DNA from 2 places in the Sagittula sp. NFXS13 genome. Region 1 is predicted to be linked to the other one. Evidence: riboswitches for the same ligand, from Rfam matches in the RefSeq annotation. Region 1 holds a riboswitch; the other holds the start of a gene.
What was found. Region 1 has a riboswitch for cobalamin ahead of J4E08_RS13040 (DUF1636 family protein). Riboswitches for the same ligand answer to the same signal wherever they lie in the genome.
Positions count from the first base shown of each region.

Region 2: another riboswitch for cobalamin. It lies ahead of J4E08_RS01665 (TonB-dependent receptor plug domain-containing protein); the one in region 1 lies ahead of J4E08_RS13040 (DUF1636 family protein).

Region 1 is NZ_JAGEMH010000005.1:176,991-182,136, reverse strand. Features, by position in the region: gene metK (methionine adenosyltransferase) at 1-461, shown strand, start outside; gene J4E08_RS13050 (hypothetical protein) at 1,133-1,291, shown strand; gene bluB (5,6-dimethylbenzimidazole synthase) at 1,697-2,371, shown strand; cobalamin riboswitch at 2,451-2,659, shown strand; gene J4E08_RS13040 (DUF1636 family protein) at 2,752-3,150, shown strand; gene cobW (cobalamin biosynthesis protein CobW) at 3,152-4,207, shown strand; gene cobN (cobaltochelatase subunit CobN) at 4,217-5,146, shown strand, end outside.
Region 2 is NZ_JAGEMH010000001.1:343,228-348,373, forward strand. Features, by position in the region: gene J4E08_RS01665 (TonB-dependent receptor plug domain-containing protein) at 1-1,434, opposite strand, end outside; cobalamin riboswitch at 1,569-1,775, opposite strand; gene J4E08_RS01670 (glycosyltransferase family 2 protein) at 1,909-2,958, opposite strand; gene J4E08_RS01675 (FkbM family methyltransferase) at 3,014-3,715, opposite strand; gene J4E08_RS01680 (glycosyltransferase family 2 protein) at 3,717-5,146, opposite strand, start outside.

The DNA.
Region 1 (5,146 bases):
CCGGCCTTACTGGACGCAAGATTATCGTGGACACATATGGCGGCGCGGCTCCGCACGGAGGCGGTGCGTTCTCCGGCAAAGATCCGACCAAAGTGGATCGGTCGGCCGCCTATGCAGCACGCTACCTGGCAAAAAACGTCGTTGCAGCGGGGCTTGCCGAACGCTGTCAAATCCAGCTTGCCTACGCCATTGGCGTGGCGGCGCCCGTGGCGCTTTATTGCGAGACATTTGGCACTGGCCTCGTGTCCGAAGCGGCGATCGCCAAAGCCCTGCGTGAATTGATGCACCTTACGCCGAGGGGTATTGCTTCACATCTGGGGTTGCGGCAACCGATCTACCGGGACACGGCCGCCTACGGGCACTTTGGACGCACCCCCACAAACACCGGCTTTAGCTGGGAACGTACCGATTTGGTGCACTCTCTCAGGGCGCGCTTCCCGACGCTCTTGGCTGCCGAATAGACCGGGCTCGACGTTGGTCAAGACAGGTGTGCGCCCTGAAGCGCGCGGCAGGTTTCTGACACCCTTGATCTGCTGGATCATTGCGCGTCCGGCCAGAAACTCCGTTTGACTGACGGCGGCAGCAAGCCCATTTGCCGCAAGTAGCCGGTCACCAGCCTGTGCGGGCGCCGTGTAAAACCGGCCCCGCCCGAGCTGCACGCCGGACATATCAACGTAACCAAACAGGTGTCAAAAGCTGATCGGCAGGTCTCAAGTGTGCCTTCGGTGTCTGGCTGCGCGGTGTGTCGAAATACTTAGATCGCGCCGTTTCAACAGCCTCGACCCAAATTCGGCCAACTGCTTATTCGGATGAAATGCTCCTACTAGAAGGTCTAGTAGGATACTGTCATCGTTAGGATTAGAATGCGTATTCAAGGCCGGAGGAAAGACGGCTTCAGCAATGGGTGAAAGCCTCGGTATATCGGGTGCAGAAGTCGTGATCCCGATGGACAGCCCCTGATATCGATTCTGGCAGATCTTTAGGAACTGGCAGACAAGCATCGACGTGGTTCTCTCGCCCTTCCATCTGACATAGCCAGCCTTTTCCGTGCTCGCCATCAGTGCCGGCTTTAGGAACAGAACCTTTCCGCACAGGCCAGCCCGCCGTTCTGTAAACGGTGATTACGGAGATAGTGCAGCTCGACGAGAAGCAGGTGTCGCAATTGCTCAAACGTTTGCAGAGCGACGAGCTGGTGACCATCGCGATCTATGATATGGATCGCCGTGAGAAGCGGATTGGCCTTGAAAAAGCTCGGAAGCGCCGTCCCGATGGTCCAAAAAGGCGACCATGAGTCGGGCGACTATTCCTATCGGTTGGGGTCGGGGGCCCGCCGCTGCGACCGGAGCGGCGTCGTGCCACAGGCAGGCTGTCTGAGGGGAGCTTAAGAGCATTTTGCAGCTTATCGATACGTTTTACAGGCGCACCAGCGGCGAGGAAAGACCGCGTGACTGTTCAAATTCCCTCGCCAGGCGTCGCGCTTTCTGTCAGTCCATGACGAATTCGCCGCCACTTTCCACCCAAAGTGCCACCGCCTGACTACAAAAACCGCAACGACACGCTCGATTTGCACATGCGGCCTTCGGATTGGCCATACCGCAGATATGACTGCATGCGGGAGTTCGATACCTAAGCGTGGCCTCGGGCGACCATCATGGCAAAGCCCATCACATTGCGATTTTCTTTTGCGGAGGCTCATATGCCCAAATCTCCGGCGCCAGAAACGGCGCGTGAATTCAACCCTGACGAGCGTGCCGCGCTGTACGACATAATAAACGCGCGACGGGATGTGCGGAACGAATTCCGCTCAGATCCGTTGGACGAGGCCGCTTTGCGGCGCGTGCTGGAGGCGGCACATGCGGCACCCTCGGTGGGCTTCATGCAGCCTTGGAATTTCATTCTGATCCGCGAGATGGCGCAACGCGAAAAGGTGCAAAAACTCTTTGCCGAGGCCAATGACGAGGCAGCCGAGATGTTCCCCGATGAACGTCGCGACGCCTATCGGGCGTTGAAACTCGAAGGCATCTGCAAGGCCCCTTTGAACATTGCCGTGACCTGCGACCGGACGCGCGGCGGCAAGGTGATACTGGGGCGCACGAACAACCCTGAAATGGACGTATATTCAACGGTTTGCGCCGTTCAAAACATGTGGCTCGCCGCCCGTGCGGAAGGCATTGGAATGGGTTGGGTCAGCATCTTTGACCACGAGGTGCTGAAGCAGATTCTGGGTATCCCGGAACATGTCGAGCTGGTGGCGTATCTCTGTCTGGGTTATGTTGACAAGCTGTTCGATCAGCCTGAACTGGCCGCACGCGGATGGCGTCAGCGCCTGCATCTGGACGACCTCATCATGCAGGAACATTGGACTGACTGACACCACCGATCGCGTCGACAGGTTGCAGGATCAACGAAAAAATCTCCGACACCCCGATTGACAAGCGCATCAGTTTCGAACCAATTGCACGTGTGTTGGTGCCTGTGAGAACAGGTGAAAAGGGAATGTGCGGCCCTCTACTCTGGAGGGTTAAGCACAGCCGCCCCCGCGACCGTGACCGGAAAGGTTGTCCAAAGCCACTGGCGAAAGCCGGGAAGGCAGGACCGCCGCCGGGCCTGAGGCCCGATATCCGCAAGCCGGGAGACCTGCCAACGCAAACCGAGTGTAACCGGACGGGGTGTTCCGGTGACGGAGTGCGCCCTGGCAACAGGACCCTTCCGCCATCTGACCCGCGTCCCATACAAAATGGGACCGAGGATATGACCACAGCTGGCTCAGTTCAGCCGCGCGCAGAGCTTCTGGTCTGCATCAAATGTCGATGCGGACAGGACCTACCTGCCGACGCGCGACGCCCCGGACAGATGTTGTTTGACGAGATCGCCAGCCGCCCCTGTCCCGAGGGCCTGACCGTCACGCCTGTCGAATGCCTTCAGAACTGTGACCATGGCTGCACCATCGCGCTGCGCGGAGGTGATGCCCGCTGGACCTATGTTTTTGGCCGCGTCGATCCAGAGGTGCATCCGGACATGATCCTCGACGGTGCCGCGCAATATCACGAAAGCGCTGAAGGCATCATCCCGTGGCGGCAACGCCCGGAACATTTCAAACGCAACTGCATCGCCCGTATCCCCCCTGTTTCCATGCCCGAGGACGCCTGACATGACCGAACTTTCAAAGCTGCCTGTCACCGTGATCACGGGATTTCTGGGGTCTGGCAAAACGACCCTGATTTCCCACCTGCTGCAAAACCCCGGCGGGCGCCGGCTGGCTGTCGTTGTCAACGAATTCGGCGATGTGGGTGTGGATGGCGAGATCCTCAAGGGCTGCGCCCTGCCCGACTGTCCGGCGGAAAACATCATGGAGCTGGCAAACGGTTGCATTTGCTGCACCGTCGCGGATGACTTCATCCCCACGATCGAGGCACTGATGGCACTGGAGCCGCGTCCCGATCATATTCTCATCGAGACATCCGGCCTCGCCCTGCCGAAACCGCTGCTGAAGGCCTTTGACTGGCCAGACATCCGGTCGCGTATCACTGTGGACGGGGTAATCGCGCTCGCCGATGCAGAGGCAGTGGCCGCCGGGCGATTTGCTCCGAATGTTGCAGCGGTCGACGCGCAGCGCCTGGCAGATGACAGCCTCGATCACGACACCCCTCTGTCGGAAGTTTTCGCGGATCAGATCGCCTGCGCGGACATCATCTTGTTGACCAAGCCCGACCTTGCCGGGCCTGATGGTGTGGCAAAGGCAATGGCCCGGATCGCGCAGGACGCGCCGCGCGCGCTGCCAGTGGTCGAGGTCGCCGAAGGCGCCGTGGACCCGCGCGTGATCCTTGGTCTTGGTGCTGCGGCAGAGGATGACATTGCTGCGCGCCCGTCTCATCACGACGACCATGACGACCACGAGCATGACGATTTCGAGTCGATCGTTGTGGACATCCCCGAACTGGCGGACCCGGCGCAGCTTGTGAACGCCATCGAAGGACTTGCGCGGGATCACAACATCCTGCGGGTGAAGGGATACGCCTCCGTGGCGGGCAAGCCGATGCGCCTTCTGGTGCAGGCTGTAGGCGGTCGCGTGCGGCACCAGTTTGATCGCGCCTGGCGAAAGGATGAGCCGCGACAGGGCAGGCTTGTCGTGATTGCCGAACATGACAACATCGACGCGCAGGTCATTGGCGCGGCCCTGATCCCTGCTCCACAACTCGCTCAGTAGCGCACTCTCATGCACGTCGTTTTCCGCGAAAGTCACGGTCTGGAAGAGACCGCCACACCGACCGATATGGGCCAAAGCCCTGCGGATCTGGTGGTGCTGTCCTTTTCAGACAGTGATCTCGGGGCATTTGCCGCCGGATGGCGACGCGGCGGCGGTCCTGAGGGACGGCTGCCCAGCCTGCGGCTTGCCAACCTGTCTGCCCTGCGGCATCCGCTGTCGGTCGACACTTACGTGGACAATACTCTTGCCGGGGCCAAGGGTGTCCTGATCCGTCTGATCGGCGGATTGCCCTACTGGGAGTACGGCGTCCAACAGGTGCTGCGTCTTGCGAAAGAGAAGGGCATCGCAGTCGCCGTGCTGCCGGCGGATGGACGCGCCGATGAGCGGCTGGATCGTGTCTCGACCCTCCCCGTCTCGACGCTGCGACGGCTGAAGGATCTGTGCGACGCTGGCGGCGAAGTTGCCGCCCAGGCTGCGCTGGCGCAGATGGCGCTTGCGGCCGGGTTCTATGCCAGCCCTGTGCGTGGCAGCAAATCCATGCCGCAAGTCGGCGCGTGGACCCCGGAGAACGGCGTCGTTTGTCCCTTGGCCGACATGCCGGTATCGGACGCGCCGCGCATCCTTGTCGTGTTTTATCGCTCATACCTCGTGGCGGCAGATCTTGCGCCCATCGCGGCCCTTTTCAACAGCTTCCGCGCCAAGGGCCATCACGTTCGTGCGCTGTTTGCGCCCTCGCTCAAGGCCCCGGAGGCGAGCGGCTGGCTGGCGCGTCAGGTTCGCGCTTATGAGCCGAGCGCCATCGTCAATGCCACCGCGTTCAGCGGCAAGGGCGCGTCCGGGGCGTCGCCGCTCGATGCAGGCGAGGTGCCGGTGTTTCAGGTGACGCTGGCCACATCGACGCGAACGGCCTGGGCCGAGTCCGATCGCGGCCTGTCCCCC
Region 2 (5,146 bases), on a different contig from region 1:
GGCCCCCGACAGTTCCAGCCCCTCGGATACGGTGGTGCCGGAAACCTGATTGTAGGTCGAGGTCCCGAAGTCATAGTCAATGCGGTCGTCGATCTCGGTGTAGAACAGGGTCGCCTTCACAAAGGTGTCCTGACCGTAGCGCTTTTCGATGCCGATCTCGGCGGTGCGGCTGTTCTCGGGGTCGAGATCGGGGTTGCCGTAAGAGCTGTAGCGCTCGAACAGGGAGGGCGCGCGATAGCCTGTGCCCGCGACGGCGCGCAGGATCAGGTCGGGGGCAATGCCGTAGGTCATGGCCAGACGTCCGGTGGTCTGCCCGCCAAAGTCGGAATTGTCATCGTGACGCAAGGCGAACGACAGCGTTGCCGCATCGTTCATCTGCCAGCGCACTTCGCCGAACGCCGCGCTGTTCACCTCGTCTTCCTCATCGAAGCCTGACGTCTCCGCAGTTTCCACGGTGCCGGTCAGGCCAAAGTCCGCGGTGATCGCGCCACCGGCGTCGTAGCCCAGCTTGAACTCCGCCTCATCGCGCATACCGTCGAAAAAGGTGGTGAAGCCGGTCGGGTCATCGCGCTCGATGGAATAGCGGCTGAAGGCCAGCAGCGCCGTCAGCGGGCCGCCGTTGTTGCCTTCGGCGAACACGCGCGCGCCGCGCTCGATGGTGAAATTCTGTCCATCGGGGTTGGTGTTGCTGCGGTCGATGTCCAGCTCGCTGTCGCGCCAGAAGGCGGTGAAGCCCACTTCGACGGCCTCTGTCACGTCGTAGCGGGCCGAGGCCACGACCTCATCCTGCCAGAACCCATCGTCCTCATCGTTGCCCGGACGGGTGGAGAACCCCTCCGTCGCGGTGCGGCCAAAGGTCAGGCCGATCTCGCCACGTGCGGATTTATACCCGGTGGAAGCAGACCCGATGAAGGTCTCGTAGCTGCCGGCCTCAAGCGCGACCTCGGCGGAGGCACCGTCACGCGTGGGCTTCCAGCTTTCAAGGTTGATCACGCCGCCAATCGCTTCGGAGCCATAAAGCGCCGATTGCGCGCCCTTGAGCACCTCGACCCGCGACACGGCCGTGCCGGACAGGCGCCCAAAGTTGAAGGACGTCTGCGCACTGGACGGGTCGGACATGTCGATGCCGTCAAAGCGCACGGCGGTATAACGCACGTCCAGCCCCCGCACGCGCAGGTTGGTCGTGGTGCCAAGCCCGCCGTTGGACGAATAGGACAGGCCGGGCTGGCGCGACAGGGTCTGCAAAAGCGGGGTGTCAGCAGCCACGGACAGCGCGTCTTCTTCGATGATCTCCACCGTGGAGGCGGTCTGTTCTGCCGGAACCGGCGACAGGCTGCCCGACAGAACCAGCGTGCCAAGGTCATAGGCTTGCGCGTGTGCGGTCGAGGCCAGCGCACAAAGCGCGGTGGTGCAAAGGATGCGTGCGTGGGTCATACACGGACACTCCGTCTTGGTGATCCGGTCAGGGACCACGGGTCAGATCTGGTGCCCGACAGACAGATCCGACGGGCCCGACGAAACGTCACCTCAACGGAATGGGACCGTAGCTCCTGACGCGCCCCGCGTCTGGCTGGGTGATCTCTTCGGCAGGTCTCCTGACTTGTGGGTCGCAGCTTGGCCGGTCCTTCCCGCGCAGGCAACGCCTGACGCAGTGGTTTCATCCGGCTTCACTCGCCACTTACAGTTGCGGGGGCAGTCACGGCATTGGGCCAGATCGCCCGCACCGCATTCCCTATTATCCGGAAAGTGTCCGGACCGAAGCAGCGCCTGACTAGCCGGGCCGCGCACACGGGGAAAGCTGTCGCTTGGTCGTAGAGCGCGCGGACGCAAGGAGTGCGGCGCGAATGCAACACCGCGCGGCCGATATTTGGTGCACGTGATCTGCGCAGGACGATACGGCGGTCGCCCTCAGTCCGTGTCGTCGCTTTGCCGGGCCATCGTGGCGTGCCGGGCCAGAAACCGCGCGGCGTCCAGGGGAACCGGGCGCGCCGGGGGCGTCATCAGGAGCCGGGCAAAAAGCGCGCGCATGGGCTCCTGCGCCAAAAGCGCCTCGAACCGCGCCTTGCGCCATGCGACGGCCTGCGTGTGCAACAGGTCTAGCACCGGATCAGCGGCAAACCCTGCTCGATGCTCCGCCACCCCCGGCAGATCAAGCACGGAACGGTCTTCGGCGACACACCAGTTCCTCTCCACCCAGTAATCCATTCCAAGCGATTGATCCGCATGCACCGCGCGGCCCCGGTCGGCCTTGAGCACGTAGCTTTCCATCGCGCCGAGCGGGTAGTGGTTCAGTTGCGCCATGGCGTACATGGGTCGCCCATAGTTGGAAAAGATCCGGCGGGTGCGGAACTGTGCATCCAGCGCGTTGCCGCATCCATCCACCCACCGCCCCTGATCTACCCGGTCGGGATCGGGGTTGCGCGGCCGATGCACGCCGAGCTTTCGGTAGGTGCCATCGTTGCGGTAGAGCGTCTTGAACATCGCCGCGCGCCACGGCCAATGCATGATCTCGGGCGCGGCGCGGGTGAATTGTTCAGGGATCGGAGTGTCCTCGAACCGCACCACGCCCGCATTGCCGAACAGCCGCCACGTGAGCGTAATGGCGTCCGCGTCGGGCAGGGCAGCGATCAGGCCGGGCAGGGTACGGTCGCCCACGTGGACGTTCACGAATTCGTCGATGTCCAGCGACAACAACCAGTCAGCCTCCCGCACCGCGCTGCATGTGTCTGCCAGTTTCAGCCCGGTGAACTGGATGCCGCCCTTGTCATAGGGGCCATCGTTGCGGATGTGGGTCACATGCCCCAGCTCGGCCAGCCGATCCAGCATCGCATCTGTGCCATCGTCACAGGCGTTGGACAGGGCCACCACATGTGTCACGCCACAGGCCAGATGATGCGCCATCCAATCCAGCAAGAAGGCCGCTTCGTTGCGGACGAAAAGCACGGCTGTGATGTTCATGTATCGCAATCCTGTGGCGTGTTTCGGGCCTGAACCTGACAGACCCTGCGCGGCGTCACCAGCCCTTGCGGAAGGTCACGACCTTCTGTTCCGAGGCTTTCGGGAAATAGCTCAGGCCGGCCTTGTGCATGGCGTCAAACACCGCTTGCACGCCGCTTTGACCGATCCATTGCGGGTGCAGCTCGATCACCGCCACACGCAGGCCGGTCCAATCCCCGGCGGGCAGCACATCGGCCTCCGCGCCTTCGATGTCGCACACCAGAACATCCGGTTTCACCTCATCCAGAACCGGGCCAATGGCGTGCTGATCGATCTGGGCGGTCCCGGTGATCAGATCCGTGTCAATGGTGCCGTCCATCGAGGACGCAAGGAAATTTTGGCGAATGTAAAACGGCACGGGGTCGCCGCCCTCCGGCGTCAGCAGCGCGTTGCGGACCTCCGCGACCTGCACCCCGTTGGCGGCATGAACCGAGCGGATGTAGTCGATCAAAGACGGGTTCGCCTCGTAGGACACGACCCGCTTGACCTTCTTCTTCACCGACAAAAGCGTCGACATGTAGCCCATCCCCGCCCCCAGTTCGAGCACGGTATCCCCTTCGCGCACCACGCGCATCACGGCGTCGCACTCCTTGCGCTCGTAAGTGCCCTGCTTCAGCGCAGCCCGCACGCGACCGGTGGTCAGCTCCGGATGCTTCGGTATCTTCAACCCGCGGGAGCGGATGAAGGGGCTGGGCGTGATGACTTCTTCGTCCTCCATGTCAGTTCTCCAGATCAAGGGACAGCGCGTAGGCCACCCGTTCCGTTTCCGTCAATTTCAACGACAGCGCCTGCTGGTACAGCTCTTCGAATTCCGGGATTCGGTGAAGCTCATCTGCCTTGGCGCGATGCCAGTCAAAGGCCCGGCGGTGCCAGTCCTTCAACACCGGGTCCGCCATCAGCCGATCCAGTTCTGCGCGCAGCCGGGGCAGGTTGCGCTTGATCGTCACGTCGCGGTGCACCGACCAATCCATGCGAATCCAGTAGTTTATGCCGATGCTGCGGTCCACGTGCAGGGCGCGGCCGCGCTGGCGTTTCACCAGATAGCTTTCGGCGGAGCGCAGCGCATAATGGTTCAACTGGATCAGGTCATACCCTATGGATTTCTTCGACGAGCGCCAGCCGTTCCGGATCGCCTCGGAGGTCATGTCCTTGCCCGAACCGTTCACCCATTTCACCTGCGCCTCCATCCCGTCAGTCAGCTTGTTGGGACGATGGCAGGACATTTTGGCGTAGGCGCCCATGTTACGGAACATGGTTTTGAAACCCCAGACGGTGTGCGGCTTGGGGCAGAATTTCGGGGCACAGGTGTCGAACTGGTCGATCACCGGGCGATCCTCCAGCGTCACCACATCATTGTGGCCAAACAGCCGCCAGGTCATCGCCACGTTGGTCGCATCCGGCACGGCGGCAAAGAAATCGTCCAGCGTGCCGTTGCCGGTCCGGATGTTGACGAACTCATCCACGTCGATATGGGCGATCCATTCAGCGGTCTTGATCACCGGCTCAGTCAACGCATTGTCCAGCGCGAACTGTTGCGGACTGTTGCCGGACCAATTGTCGTTATTGCGGTGCTGCACAAGGCCAAGCTCTTGCAACCGATCCAGAATTTCGCGCGTCCCGTCAGTGCAGTCATTGGTGTAGATCAGGAAAGTGTCAAAGCCGATGGCGCGGTGATAGGCCACCCATTCCAGGATGTAGGGACCTTCGTTCTTCATGCAGCCGACGATCACGCGGCCAGAGCTGCCCGAGGGAAAGTCGCGCTTCAAAGAGGGCGTGTAATCAACGCCTTGCACGTCTTCCTTCACCTTGCCCATTCGGTTGTGCGGGGCATAGGGGGAGGTCTGTAGCTTGACGAAGTTCTGTTTGGCCAGATCCGGCATCAGACGCCGCGCGCTGGGGGTCAGCAGCGCATCAACATCGTTGGGGACCATGGGGCGCTCGGCTGTGGCTGCGGCGTGCAAAGCAGGTGAAACATCGGCGGCCGCACCAGCCATTTCCGAGCCCGATCCCTTCGTGGCGTTGCCCATCGGGGACAGTGGCGCTGCGCCAACGCGCGCAAGGTCGGCGGCCTTGTTTGCCAGTTCTTCCTTCGTCGCCTGATTGATCCGCCGGCGAAACGCCATGAGGTACTGCGTCGCGCGAAAGCCGC